One region of the Gordonia sp. 852002-50395_SCH5434458 genome, then DNA from elsewhere that is predicted to be linked to it. Evidence: predicted binding sites of a transcription regulator. Region 1 holds the regulator's gene; each other region holds the start of a gene.
The links. The regulator LexA, encoded in region 1, represses DNA repair genes until DNA is damaged. The targets are predictions, from matches to a motif close to CGAACANNTGTTCG.
Positions count from the first base shown of each region.

Region 1 (4,605 bases):
CAGGTCAAACAGCATGCGACGACGTCGCCGAACAGTTCAGCAATCTGGTCTTCGACGGATTCGTCCTGGCCACGGCACGCGAACACCTGCAGCACGTTCCGCGATACCTGACCGCCGCACGGCAGCGTCTCGAGCAACTCCCTGCCGCAGCCACTCGCGACCGCGATGGAATGGCCGCCATCGACAGGGTCACCGAGCGCTGGAACCAGCGCCTGACTCAGCTTCCCGAATCGCGCCGAGACGCCGTCAGCGAGGAAGCGCAGTGGATTGTCGAGGAACTTCGGGTCAGCCTCTTCGCCCAGAAGCTCGGGACCGCCTATCCCATTTCGGAGAAGCGGGCGCTACGAGCTCTTGACCGACTCGGTTGAGACCGGACGCGCTGGACTGGTCGCTGAGTCGGCTGTGGGCGGGGTGTCGAGGTCGTCTGCGCCTTCGTGGGAACCGGTGAGGTTGCCCTGGAGGTCGTCGATCTCACGCTGGAAGTCTTCGAGCGAATCGAATGAGCGATAGACCGAGGCGAAACGTAGATATGCCACCTCGTCGAGGTCGCGCAGCGGGCCGAGAATGGCCAGACCGACCTCGTTGCTGGGGATCTCAGCGGAACCCGACGATCTCACCGCGTCTTCGACCTGCTGAGCCAACTGTGCGAGATCGTCTTCGTTCACGTGACGTCCCTGGCACGCGCGGCGCACCCCGCGCATCACCTTTTCTCTGCTGAACGGCTCGGTCACTCCGTTGCGCTTCACGACTGCCAGAACAGCACTCTCAACCGTGGAGAAACGTCGCCCACATTCGCTGCACGCGCGACGTCGGCGGATCGCCTGCCCCTCATCGGCGACACGCGAATCGACGACCTTGGTGTCTTCGTTCTTGCAAAACGGGCAGCGCATGTAGTCCTCGTGCGAATCTCGGGACGCAGCGGCTCCGTCGATCTGGCTTGGTCCGATCGTCTGACGACCGGCGGAAGCGAGACCGCAGCGGTGACCGTGTCGGTTTCCGACTGGACCCTGTGACATCGAGAATACCGCCAGCGCTCAGCGGTACGCGGGTGTGACCAGCGGTTGGCCAACGCGCAGCCCGCTCGACGGCAGATCGTTGAGGTCAATGATCTCGTCGATGACGGTCTGACGCGGCATATCGGGCGCGACCCGCGCCGCGATCGAGCTCAGCGATTCACCGGAACGCACGTGGACCACCTGCGTGGAGGTCGACGACGGCATGCTCGCCCGCTGGTAGTCGGCACCGACGGTCCCGACGACCCACACGGTCAGCGCCAACCCGACTCCGGCGAGCACCGCCAAGACCGCTGCGCGCCGGCGACGGGCAGCCACCATCTCGCCGACGCCACCGGCGCATCGCGTGCCTGCCGGACGTGTAGAGGTGCCGTGATCGAACGCAATCCGACGTCGGCGCTGCGGCGAGACGTCCGCGCCGGCCCGTCGGACCTCACTTGTTCGAACATGTCCCGCCACACGCAGCTCTTCGCTACGCACGGCATTCGACGATGCGCGTCCACTGACCACCGTGGCGCGGTGAACTCGAGAACGCGTCGTCGACGCAGGTCGGGGCGTTGCAGATCGGGTGGTCGGCGGTGTTGCCGCGGATGCACTCGACGGGCTGGGAATCGTGCGGGTCACCGGGTTGGTCATCAAGCTGGTCATCGCTACCTCCAATGGTCGATCAAGCGTTCGATGCACTGATGTTCGAGTTCTACCAGAGGGGTCCGACAAAGTCCTGCGACACGTCGAACAAATGTTTGATGTTGTCAGTGGCCTCCGCTACTGTCGGCGCCAGACGATGGATGAAAGACGCACCCCACCACCTGCTCCACAACAGCAGCCGGTTCACAACAGCAGCCGCATCAACATCAGGAAGGACGGAACCGATGACAGAGAAGTCACGACGCAGCCCGACGTCGCCCAAGGGCAACGGTCGCAGCGTCGAAGGCAAGAAGAGCGGAGGCGGCGAGGAGACACCGATCCATCCGGCCGTCGCCGAGGCAACACTCACCGATCGCCAGCGTGGCGTCCTCGATGTGATCCGAAAGTCGGTACGCGAGCGTGGATATCCGCCGAGCATCCGAGAGATCGGCGACGCCGTCGGCCTCACGTCCACCTCATCAGTGGCACACCAGTTGCGCACTCTCGAGCGCAAGGGCCTGCTGAAGCGCGACGCCAACCGTCCGCGAGCGGTCAACGTCTCCGAGGCTCCCGATGCACATCACTCCGATGCCATCAACGGAGATCTCCCGACCCCCACGTTCGTTCCGGTACTCGGCCGTATCGCGGCGGGCGGTCCGATTCTCGCGGAGGAGGCGGTCGAAGACGTCTTCCCGCTCCCGCGTGAGCTCGTCGGTGAGGGCTCGTTGTTCCTGCTGCGCGTCGTCGGCGAATCGATGATCGACGCCGCGATCTGCGACGGCGACTGGGTTGTCGTACGTCAGCAGAATGTCGCCGACAACGGCGACATCGTCGCAGCGATGATCGACGGCGAGGCGACGGTGAAGACCTTCAAACGCAAAGACGGCCACGTCTGGCTGATGCCGCACAACCCGCTCTTCGATCCGATCCCCGGCGACGACGCCGCCATCCTCGGCAAGGTCGTGACGGTCATGCGCCGGGTGTGATGCGCTGAACCGGGCCCCGCAGGTCATTGACCAGCGGGGTCTGTATCAGTGGTCGAGTTTTTCGGCTGCGGCACGTCGGGCGAGTGCCGGACTCGAGGTGGCAAGCGCGGCAGCGGCCGCGGCTCGGCACTGCTCCATGGTCACCGTCGACAGCTTCGCCCCGACTGCTGCTGTCGCCGCCGGAGCCGCCGACAGCGAGGTGACTCCCAGTCCGACGAGCACACACGCGAGCGACGGGTCGGCCGCGGCCTCACCACAGACGCCGACGGGTTTGCCCTGCTGGGCGCCGGCGGTCGCGACCTGCGAGATGAGTGCGAGCACCGCGGGTTGCCACGGGTCGGTCAGTTCGGCAAGTTCTGCCGACATCCGGTCGGCGGCCATCGTGTACTGCGTGAGGTCGTTGGTTCCGATCGACACGAAGTCGACCTCGGCCAGGATCGCCGGCGCCAGAATTGCCGCTGCAGGGATCTCGATCATCACGCCGGCCGTCAGACCACGCTGACGGACGAGATCGGCGAACTGTGCAGCCTCTGCGGCCGTGGCGATCATCGGTGCCATGACCCACGGCGTCGTGCCGGATGCTTCTGCCGCGCGCGCGATCGCGTCGAGTTGAGTTCGCACGATTTCGGGGTGGTCATCGCCGATTCTGTTACCGCGCACGCCGAGTGCGGGGTTCGCCTCGTCCGGGTGCTCGATGAAGGCCAGCGGCTTGTCCGAGCCGGCGTCGAGCGTTCTGATGACGACTTTTTGGCCCGCGAACGCCTCGAACACGTCGCGGTACAGACGTGTCTGCTCGTCGACATCGGGTTCCTCTGCCCGGTCGAGAAATGCCAACTCGGTGCGGAACAGCCCGATCCCCTCGACCGGCGCATCGGCCGCGCGACGCGCCGACACACCATCGGCGACATTCGCCAGGATGGCGACGTCGGTGCCGTCAGCAGTCCGGCCAGGGCCACGCCACGCAGCAACAAGCGCTGCCTCCGCAACACTGCGCTCGACGAGTTCGCGCGCCTCGGACTCCTCCGGTTCGACGGTGATCGACCCCGCACCGCCGTCGAGCAAAACCATTGTGCCGCTGGTGATCTCACTCAATCGAGCCACGGCGACCACGCACGGGATGCCCAATTGACGCGCGATGATGGCGGTATGACTGGTCGGTCCGCCGAGACGCGTGGCCAGCCCGACGATCACAGCGGGATCGAGCCCCGCGGTATCCGCGGGAGCGAGGTCGTCCGCGAAGAGGATCGACGGTTGGCTCGGCGTCGGAATTCCCGGCTCCGGCCGGCCGAGCAACTCGGCGACCACCCGGTCACGCACGTCGTTGAGGTCGGTGATCCGCTCTGCCATCAACCCGCCGAGTTTGGCGAACATCTCGGAGAACTGCGCCGTGGCCGCGACTGCGGCAGCAGGTGCCGACGCCCCCTTCGCGACACGGGACTTTGCCGCACCGATCCATCCCCGATCCTCGGCCAACCCGGCGGTCGCGGCAAGAACCTCGGCCGCAGCTCCCGACGCGTGTGATGCGCGATCACGCAGTCTGCCCGCGACGACTGCCGCGGCGGCGACGAGACGTTCCGACTCCGTGTCCCGCTCGCCCTCGGCGAGGACGCGATCAGTGCCGAGTGACGTCTCGTCGTACTCGACGCGCCCACCCGGCCACAACACCGGCCCGTAGGCAAACCCCGCGACGACGGGTGTTCCCGTCAACTCTCCCTGACCGTTCATGGTGACCCGATTCTCCGTTACCAGGTGATTCTCCATTGCGTCTGCTGCCTTCCGGGTCGATCGGCCGGGTGCGGTGATCTGTGAGGAATACCCGGCGTCGTGAATTTCTGTGATCAAAGTTACTCGAAACGCTTGACTTGTCAACACACACGGGCGTAAACACAGATATATCAACATCGAATCCCACACAGAACCAATCACGCGGTGATCCACAGAACACAGATCCGACAGAACACAGATCCGCAGAAGCCAGA
Region 1 is NZ_LZTC01000053.1:5,088-9,692, forward strand. Features, by position in the region: gene hrpA (ATP-dependent RNA helicase HrpA) at 1-368, shown strand, start outside; gene nrdR (transcriptional regulator NrdR) at 342-890, opposite strand; gene A5785_RS23720 (LysM peptidoglycan-binding domain-containing protein) at 1,035-1,661, opposite strand; gene lexA (transcriptional repressor LexA) at 1,886-2,626, shown strand; gene ptsP (phosphoenolpyruvate--protein phosphotransferase) at 2,672-4,387, opposite strand.

Region 2 (4,605 bases), on a different contig from region 1:
TGAAACGTCTCGCGGGCGGGATGATCTGTCGCCGCCTCGTCGTCGAGTGCGTCGGCAATGTCGCCCACGAGCGGCACCGGACCGGTGAACCGCACATCGGAGAGTGATGCGAATACCGCCAACAGCGCCGCGACGTACGCCGCGAATCGGAACCGCGGATCGACGCGAAGACGAGGTGAAAGGTCAATTCCGCTGCCGCCCAGAGCATCTCGCAACGGCCCCTCGATGGGTGCTGCGACGACGACTTCTGCGCGTCGACGCTGCGCCCGTGCCGCGGCATCCGCGAGTGCCATGTCGGCCGCGTCGTCGCCCGCGACGACAACCACATCGAGTGGACCGACCCAGCCCGGCAGGGCGGGCGCGGAGACGATCGGCACATCGACGCGGGTGGCGACGCAGGCCACGACGAGCGCGACGGCGTCGCGGGCAACGCTCGACACGCCGTGCACGATGACAACACTTCGGGGCCGCAGCGCCGCCAACGGTTCGAGGACGCCCTCACGCATGGCCTCGGCAACGGCACGCACCTGCGCACCCGTCAACGCCGCCGCCTGCAGCAGACCCTCGGAGTCGCCTGCAATCAGATCGTCGACATCATCGAGGTCGGCGGCATCTGTACGCATAGGGTCAGCCTAGCGACGCATGGCGTCGCTGCCCACACACAGCCATATTCTGATCCACCAGATCTCGCGGGCGCATCAGTCGACCGGGTCGGGCAACACACGAAGATGCCCACGCCTGCCGGGGCGCGGCTTCACCGCTCCGCTTCGGCGAGCAGCGTCGGCCCCGGAACGCACATCGGGACCCGAGCGCACGTCGGTCGTCGACGTACCCGCACGATGACGGCCTGCGTGAACGTCGTCGAACGCCTCCTGGTCGAAACCGGGCGCGCGTCCCACAGCACCTGCGATTCCGCGTGCACCGACCTCACGCCCACCGACCTCGCGCACGGCCTCGGCGAGGGCGGTCAGTTCGTAGTCTTCGGCGACCGGCGCCGAGAATCCCCGCTTACTGCGCAGCATCTCCCACCCGCGCGGCACAGTGATGCGGCGCGCGTGCTCGTCGCACAGATCCCACGAATGCGGCTCATCCGACGTGGCGAGAGGACCGATGACCGCCGTCGACTCGGCGTACACAAAGGTCAGGGTCGCCACCGCCGACCGGGAGCAAGCCGGGCGGCAGCATTGTCGGGGAAGCTTCACAGCAGAAAGGTTAGTCCCACGCCCCGGCGAACGGTGAGGCGACACGCGGCGCGGAGTCGGACACGCAGCCCGGGGTCCGACACGCGGCACGCATCTCCGACGCGACAGCGGACGGTGGAGACTTACAATCTCGGCATGCGTATCGAACGGCGGCGCGCCACGCGCGATCGAAGCCAGGGTTCGCCGGTGCGCTCCTCGGAGAACCGGGTGTCCGATATGCGGCTCTCGGCCGTCCGCGCGGCGCGTCGAGCACGTCGCGACCGACGAGGCCGGGGTCTGCGCTCACCGCTGCTGCCCCAGGGTGTGCCGGCGTGGCGTAGTAAGTCGGACGAATTCGACACGGTCGTCCTCGAGGCGTTCGCGGAGATAGATGCACGTTGGCACGATCAACTCTCGGCACTCGACATCGCCGTCGACGAGATCCCACGTCTTCTCCCGCGTGACCCGGAAACCGTGCAGTGGCCCGACGAGGTGACAGCCGACGGTGCCGTTCCGCTTGCGCGGTTGATGCCCGCGGGGGTCGATGTACACGGAGCGCCGACCAGGGCGCAGATCATCCTCTTCCGCCGGCCACTGGAGAGCAGGGCGAAGAAGGGCGAGGACCTACTCGACCTCGTTCACGAGGTCTTGGTACAGCAGGTCGCGACACACCTCGGACTCGACGAGGACATCATCGACCGGGGACCCGAGTAGGCGTCAGATAATGCCGCGCTTGAGGCGTCGACGCTCACGCTCGGACAGTCCGCCCCAGATTCCGAAACGCTCGTCATTGTGCAAGGCGTACTCGAGGCACTCGGCCTTCACCTCGCAGCCCTGGCAGATGCGCTTCGCCTCGCGGGTGGAGCCACCCTTCTCCGGGAAGAAGGCCTCCGGATCGGTCTGCGCGCACAGCGCGCGATCTTGCCATTGGTCTTCGATCTCGTCGAACAGGGCCTCGAAGTCGTTGGGCACCAAGGAAAGATGGCGCCGCTGCGAGTTCTCGTCAGCGCCGAGTGACACCTCAGGTGTCCCGATCTCAGGTGTCCCGATGAATGAATCATCAACGGGCCCAAGGGTTGTGTAATTCGCATCCCCACTCAACGGGGACGCGATCTCTGAATGTCCGTGTGGTTCAAGGGGATTGCCGATCGCGTTGTCGAATGCCATCGTCGGCGCCTCCTGCCTGGGAAGTCGTTGTTCTCTGTCGTCACGGCGGCGCGGCATCGGTGCCACACCACCACTCATACCCGTACATTCTCGATCTTCACCAAGTGTCCGGCGCGACCTGGCACCACCACGGTGTCGGATCAACCTTTCTGAATTCGAACACGTGATCGAACTTCGTTGCGATGCACCGATTCTCGATCTCGAACCAGAAATGACACTGATGTGATTAGACACGCCAGAGACGTGTCCGGTCAAGTTGAATCGAAATATTCCTTAATACCATCGACTGACAAAAACTCCCCGTAAGACACGAGTTGTGTTGCGGGGACACATCAATGTCACATCGGACGCGAATGGCGGGCGCAGCGTCGTGGTCCATGATATCGATTCGATCCGGACTCACTAGAGTGGGTCGTTGTGAAGGTGACGGTACTCGTCGGCGGTGTCGGCGGCGCACGATTTTTGTCCGGAGTTCGCGAACTGCTCGGTCCGACGCCGTTTCCCGACGCCGCGGGCGACGCGGCGTCGAGCAGCGGAAACGAGATCACCGCGGTGGTCAACGTCGGTGACGACGCATGGATGCACGGCGTGCGCATCTGTCCCGATCTCGACACCTGTATGTACACGCTCGGCGGCGGAATCGACCCGGAGCGCAGTTGGGGTCGAGCCGACGAGTCGTGGCACGCCAAGGAGGAACTGGCCGCCTACGGAGCCGATCCCGACTGGTTCGGACTCGGCGACCGCGATCTGGCGACACATCTGATCCGCACCCAGATGCTCGACGCCGGATACCGGCTCTCCGATGTCACCGCCGCGCTGTGTCGGCGTTGGCAGCCCGGCGTGCGACTTCTTCCCGCCACCGACGAACGTCACGAGACACACGTCGTCGTCTCCAAACCCGATGGGCGCGAAGGCGAGCGCGTCGCGATCCATTTCCAGGAGTGGTGGGTTCGCCATCGTGCGCAGATCCCGACGTTCGGGTTCGCACAGGTCGGGTCCGACGACACCGCGCCAGCACCGGGGGTGGCCGAAGCGATCGCAGACGCCGACATCGTCCTGCTCGCACCGAGCAATCCCGTCGTCAGCATCGGCGCGATCGTCAGCGTCCCCGGCATCCGAAGCGCGTTGCGCACAACGTCGGCACCCGTGGTCGGCATCTCACCGGTCATCGACAATCGACCGCTGCGGGGAATGGCCGACGAATGCCTGTCGGTCATCGGCGTCGAGTCCTCCGCAGAGGCGATCGCCGCCCACTACGGGGCCCGCAGTGGCAACGGAATCCTCGACGGATGGCTGATCGCCGAGGGCGACACCGCACACGTCGATGGCATCGCCATCGGAGCGGCACCACTGCTGATGAGCGATCCACAGACGACCGCCGTGATGGTCCGTGACGCGTGTGCCCTCGTCGGCGTCGACATTCCACACCCCGCCCGCCCCGACGCCGCCGGAGACGCCCGATGACGGCCGACGCCGGCGCAGCATCGCGGGACGGAGCACTCCGCGACCACCGCGCCCCCGCGGCTCTGGAGATCATCCCCGTCACCGGTCTGCCCGAGTTCGACGCCACCACCGACCTCGCCGCGGAGATCACACGCCGCGCCCCGTGGTTGCGCAACGACGACGTCGTCGTCGTCACCAGCAAGGTCTTCTCCAAGACCGAGGGCCGGATGATTCCGGCACCCACCGACCCCGACGAGCGTGATGCCCTGCGGCGCAAGCTCATCGAAGCCGAGTCGGTGCGCGTCCTCGCGCGCAAGAACCGCACGCTCATCACAGAGAACAAACTCGGCCTCGTGCAGGCGGCCGCGGGCGTCGACGGTTCCAACGTGCCCACCGACCAGATCGCGCTACTCCCCGACGACCCCGACGGCAGCGCGCGGCTGTTGCGTGAGGCCATCGCCGAGCGCACGGGTCACCACGTCGCGGTCATCGTCACCGACACGATGGGCCGCGCGTGGCGTACCGGTCAGACCGACGTCGCCATCGGCGCGTCGGGAATCGCCGTGAGCCACCCCTACGAGGGCGGCGAGGATTCGTACGGCAACCCGTTGATCGTCACCGACATCGCCGTTGCTGACGAGATCGCCTCTGCCGCAGACCTGGTGAAGGGAAAGCTCGACGGCGTGCCGGTCGCGGTGGTGCGGGGGCTTCGCGTGCACGACGACGGGTCGTCGGCGGCCCAGCTCGTCCGACCGGCCGACGAGGACCTGTTCCGCCTCGGGACCGCCGAGGCGATCGACCAGGGCAGGATCGA
Region 2 is NZ_LZTC01000063.1:33,633-38,237, forward strand. Features, by position in the region: gene A5785_RS14555 (hypothetical protein) at 1-623, opposite strand, end outside; gene A5785_RS14560 (DUF3499 domain-containing protein) at 699-1,202, opposite strand; gene A5785_RS14565 (metallopeptidase family protein) at 1,419-1,895, shown strand; gene A5785_RS23510 (WhiB family transcriptional regulator) at 1,899-2,156, opposite strand; gene cofD (2-phospho-L-lactate transferase) at 2,766-3,812, shown strand; gene A5785_RS14580 (coenzyme F420-0:L-glutamate ligase) at 3,809-4,605, shown strand, end outside.
Region 2: a site for LexA is predicted at 2,505-2,518, ahead of cofD (2-phospho-L-lactate transferase). Genes of this name have one in related genera too.

Region 3 (4,605 bases), on a different contig from region 1:
CTCGATCAACACTGTCGACGCCCTTTCTCCCGGAACACCTTTCGGCGGCTTCGGGGCATCGGGGTTCGGTTCCGACCTGTCGGTCCACGCGATCGAGAAGTTCACCGGACTCAAGACGACGTGGATCGCGCGCGGTTGAGAATAACGTCCGCGAGGTAGCTGACAGAGCCGGGCGGAGCCCTGTGGCATCGTATGTCGTGTCCTCGATCACCGCGGTCCGCGGTCGATGTCCGCCGCTGCGAAAAGCGCTGAAGCAGCCTTCAAAATCTCATTAGTTCTAGGCAATTCGGCAAACTGACGCCGAAGTCCGGTGGACCTCGGCTTCATGCTCGGCGACCGTCTGCGCGCCCGGCCCTGAATCCAGCAGGCGTCTTTCTCGATCCAGTTGGGCAACGTCGCAGTTTGACGTCGAACAGGCCACCAACGTGCTTACTGGCGCCGAGTTTCGACTCGGCCGCCTCCTTCAAACGGTCGTGATACATCCGAACCGCCGGCTCACGGGTCTACTGATCGAACTTCCGTGGTGCTCCCATATCCGTCCTCCCGGTGAGATCACGGTCTCCACCAGACCCAAGACACTTCAGTGCCGACAACGCCACAAGACCTAGGCGTCAACGCACATTCGATGACAAGGCAAAAGGCGGTGCTCCCGCTGAAGTGAAGCTCCCCGACGGCCGTACGGTAAAGGTCACTAGGATTCGAGACATCGAGGTTCCAGGCGAAAAGGGAGAAGGCTGAATTCGGCAATGCAGACACATCTGATCGACAGCCCAGGACTAAGGTCCTTTATCGGTCCTGACGATGACTTGGGGTCCTTTCTCATACCTCTGCAACAGTTTGATGGCCACAAGCTATACACCGAACTCATCTGTAAGCTGCCCCACCCCGGCTGGTCGGAGGACTTCACTCAGACCGATATCGAATACGCAAAGGAAGCATTCCTGCAAGTGGCAGGCAGCGCATCCGCAATGACAGTGGAAGTTCGCTTCCGAGGGGGACGCGGGATCGAGGGACTGTTCACCGTTGGACGACCCCCTGCTGCGGACACAACCAGCCCCCCGTCAATAACGATTGCAGTTGCCGACCACACCACACTCGTGTACCCAAACGAAGTCTTCGATGCCACCGAAGCAGCAAACCTCTGCTTCTACTACTACACGCACGACACTGTCCCCGACTCCTATGTGCTGCGCCCGTTCACAAGCGGCGAATCCTCATCCGACTAGACAGCGCAGGATAAAAATCCGCACACGAGCGCAGCGTCGCGTTTGAAATCGGGAGCGGTGAGGGGTAGGTGAGTTAGCCATGGCAGTTCCGACGCACGTGGTCAACGCGATGGATTACGAGATGTGGTTGGGACCGAACGAGACGCTCTACTCGTTTCGTACGCCGCTCGATGCGCTCGATGGTCGAACGCGTTACGCACGAGTCATGTGGCGGCTGCCCCGTCCCGGTTGGCAACAAGACTTCACCGACGCAGAAATCGATGACGCCAAGACAGCTTTTCTACAAGTGGGCGGCAGCGCTCAGGAAATGACTGTCGAGGTTCGACTACCGGGCGGACAAGGCCGTACGGGACTATTCACGGTAGGGCGGCCACCGGCAGCGGACTTGACGTCGCCACCATCAGTGACCATCCACGTGGGTGAGTACCCGACGCGGGTCTATCCGAACGAGGTCTTCGCTGCTGCCGAAGCAGCCGACATTTGGTTCTACTACTACAAAAACGGCACGGTGCCCCCGTCGTATGCGCTGCGGCCCACCGGAAACGATGAAGCTCCGACCGGATGACTCCCCAGCTCGACGTGACAATTGAGTGTAAGCAGGTTGGGACGTAAGGCGATGCAACGGTTCTGCCGCACCCCGTTCGCTCAGCTTGGCCTGTTCGCGACGCTCTGTAGTCGCGCCACAGCCGTGCGGGGACTTGCGAGCTGAAGCGTCTCCGCGGTGTTCTGGGAGATGAGATCACACCCGAAGAGGACACCGTCTCTCATCGAAAGACTGTTCGGATTCTCCTGGCGGATGCCCGTTTCGTCAGGTAGCATAGAACACATATTCGAAGAGGCTGATCGGCTCGATCTCGGCAGCCGATTCTCTGTAACGGATACTCACGGGCGGGGGTGAGAACAGATGGCCACAGAATTTCACGACGAGCAGATCGACGAAAACCTCAGCACGCCTTCCGCTTTGGCTTCAACCGTGCCAGGTTCGGCCGATGCCGCGGTGGCTGAGCAACTGTCACGTCTGTCAGCAGCCTTGGACACGTTGGCTGAGGTTGATGCGTCGGCGCTGTCGGACGGAGTCCTCGTAGAAGCTGCGCAGGTTGCCGAGCGGCTGGCTCGGCGCACCTCGGGAGCTGTGACCGACCGTCTGGTGGTCGAGGTGTCTGATCGCAGTGCCGACCGTAGGCTGGGCTACCGCAATCTAAGTGGGTTTTTGGCCAGTCATCTGCACGTCGGTGACCCTGCGGCCAGGTATTGGCTGATCGCCGAAACCGGCACGTTCACCTCGATACTGGGTGAGCGAGTGGCCCCGAAGTGTCCAACCCTGGCCGAGCGTGTGGCGCAGGGATTGGTGGCGCCCGCACATGCACGGGCCGTCATCGATGTGCTCAACAAGATCCCTCGCGCCGTTCCCGCAGAGACGCGTGCGGCAGCCGAGGTGCAGATGGCAGATTATGCGACTTCATACACTCCGGCTGAAATCAGCAGTCTCGGGGCACGATTGTTGGCCCATCTCGATCCCGACGGCTCACTGACAGACGCCAAAGACCGCAAGCGTCGTCGTGCGTTCTGGGTGAATCGGCAAGATGCGCAACTGATGTCACGGCTGACCGCCGATCTCGATCCGGCCGCACGCGCGCGTCTGGATGCGGTGCTGGATGCGTGGGGCAAACCCGGTATGAACAATCCCGATGATCCCGACTCGCCGTCAGGACCTGTCGGTTCGGCTGATCCCGACCTGCTCCGCGCAGCGGCACAACGTGACGAGCGATCGGCAGCGCAACGCAATCATGACGCCTTCTCTGCGCTGCTGGCTCGTGTGCTCGACTCCGGCATGCTCGGCAAGTCTCATCGCGGGCTGCCGATCCAGGTGATCGTCAAAACCAGTCTCACCGAACTCGAGCAGCAGGCTGGTTTGGCGCAGACCGCCTCCGGAGCGCTACTGCCGATCAAGGATCTGATCGAGATGGCTGCCACCAGCGGCGCGCAGCCATTCCTCGCAGTGTTCGCCGAACACACCAGCGTGCCACTGTATTTGGGTCGATCGAAAAGGATCGCCACCCTCGGACAACGCTTCGCCTCGTTCGCCTCCGATGGCGGCGGGATGTGTTCAGCACCGGGTTGTACCCAACCCGCGTCGCGAGTACAGATGCATCACGCCGCCAAGGACTGGGCGAAGGGTGGACTCACCGATATCGACCAACTGGTGCCCGCATGCGACGTGCACAACAGCAAGGTCGGACCGAATATCGGCCAGTACACAACGCGAATGATCACCGACGGTCCCGACACCGGACGAGTGGCGTGGCGGTTGAACGCCAGTCCCGGCATGCCACCCAATCGTGAACATGTGAACCGAATGGCCGACGTGGCCGCCGACTTCCGCGACTACCTCGCCTCCGAGCACACCGGCACCGCGCACACCGGCACCGAGCAGATCAACGCCGAACACACCGCGACCGACACCACCGGGCATCCTGCAGGAATTACAACGGCCGGCGGTGCGAGTTCGAGCGGCATGACCGGCGCAGGCGAACCCAGCGTTGGCGGCGCTGCTGTATCGCCACGCCGGAAAACGGATACGCCGAGCGCGTATGAGCAGATCTTCACCGGCGTCGAACTGCGACTGGTGGCGAGCATGCTCACCGACGACACCCCGGCCCGCGAGAAGCGCGTCGACTTCACGTGGAACCCACCCAGACCACTCCAACTCGACCCGGACCCGCCGACGGACCCCGGCGGGCCATCCGACCCCGGCGCGTCACCTGAACCGGACCCGCCGGCCGCACCCGACTCGCCTGGCGGCGTCGACCCGCCGCTGTCTGACGCAGCCTGACTGGCTGCGGCGTCGCCGCCAATCCTGTTGCACCGCAACCCGTCAGCAACCCGTCAGCCCCCCGCACCGTACATCCGGTGGCGGGGCTGACGTGGTTGGGCGTCGAATCAACCCTGTTCGAATCAACCCTCGCGCGCCAACACCATGCGCAGGGCCATACGCGCGTACGCGGTGCCCAGCGTGCCGGGGTCGCGGTGATCTCGACTGGGGAACCAGCGGCACACGTCGACGCACAGCGATGAGATGGCGAGCACCACATCGTCCGGGTCGTCGGCCGCGAACTCCCCGGCCGCGACCCCTCCGGCGACGATCGTCGCGAGAATTGCGGTCGTCTTGCGTCGAACCGCGCTGATCGAACGGTAGTGATCGGCGGTGAGCGCACCCAGTTCGTACTGGACCACCTTGGCCAGCTCGTGGTGCTCCGCCTGCCACCGCGCGAAGGCACTCACGACGTTCTCCAGACGAACCGCGTACGGGTCAGACGGATCGTCGACTTCGCGTAGCGCCTCGTAGACGCTGCGGTGTCCGTCGAGGGCGATCGAGTAC
Region 3 is NZ_LZTC01000105.1:79,977-84,581, forward strand. Features, by position in the region: gene A5785_RS22560 (aldehyde dehydrogenase family protein) at 1-139, shown strand, start outside; gene A5785_RS22565 (hypothetical protein) at 747-1,226, shown strand; gene A5785_RS22570 (hypothetical protein) at 1,306-1,791, shown strand; gene A5785_RS22575 (HNH endonuclease signature motif containing protein) at 2,131-4,059, shown strand; gene A5785_RS22580 (TetR/AcrR family transcriptional regulator) at 4,182-4,605, opposite strand, start outside.
Region 3: a site for LexA is predicted at 2,046-2,059, ahead of A5785_RS22575 (HNH endonuclease signature motif containing protein). Genes of this name have one in related genera too.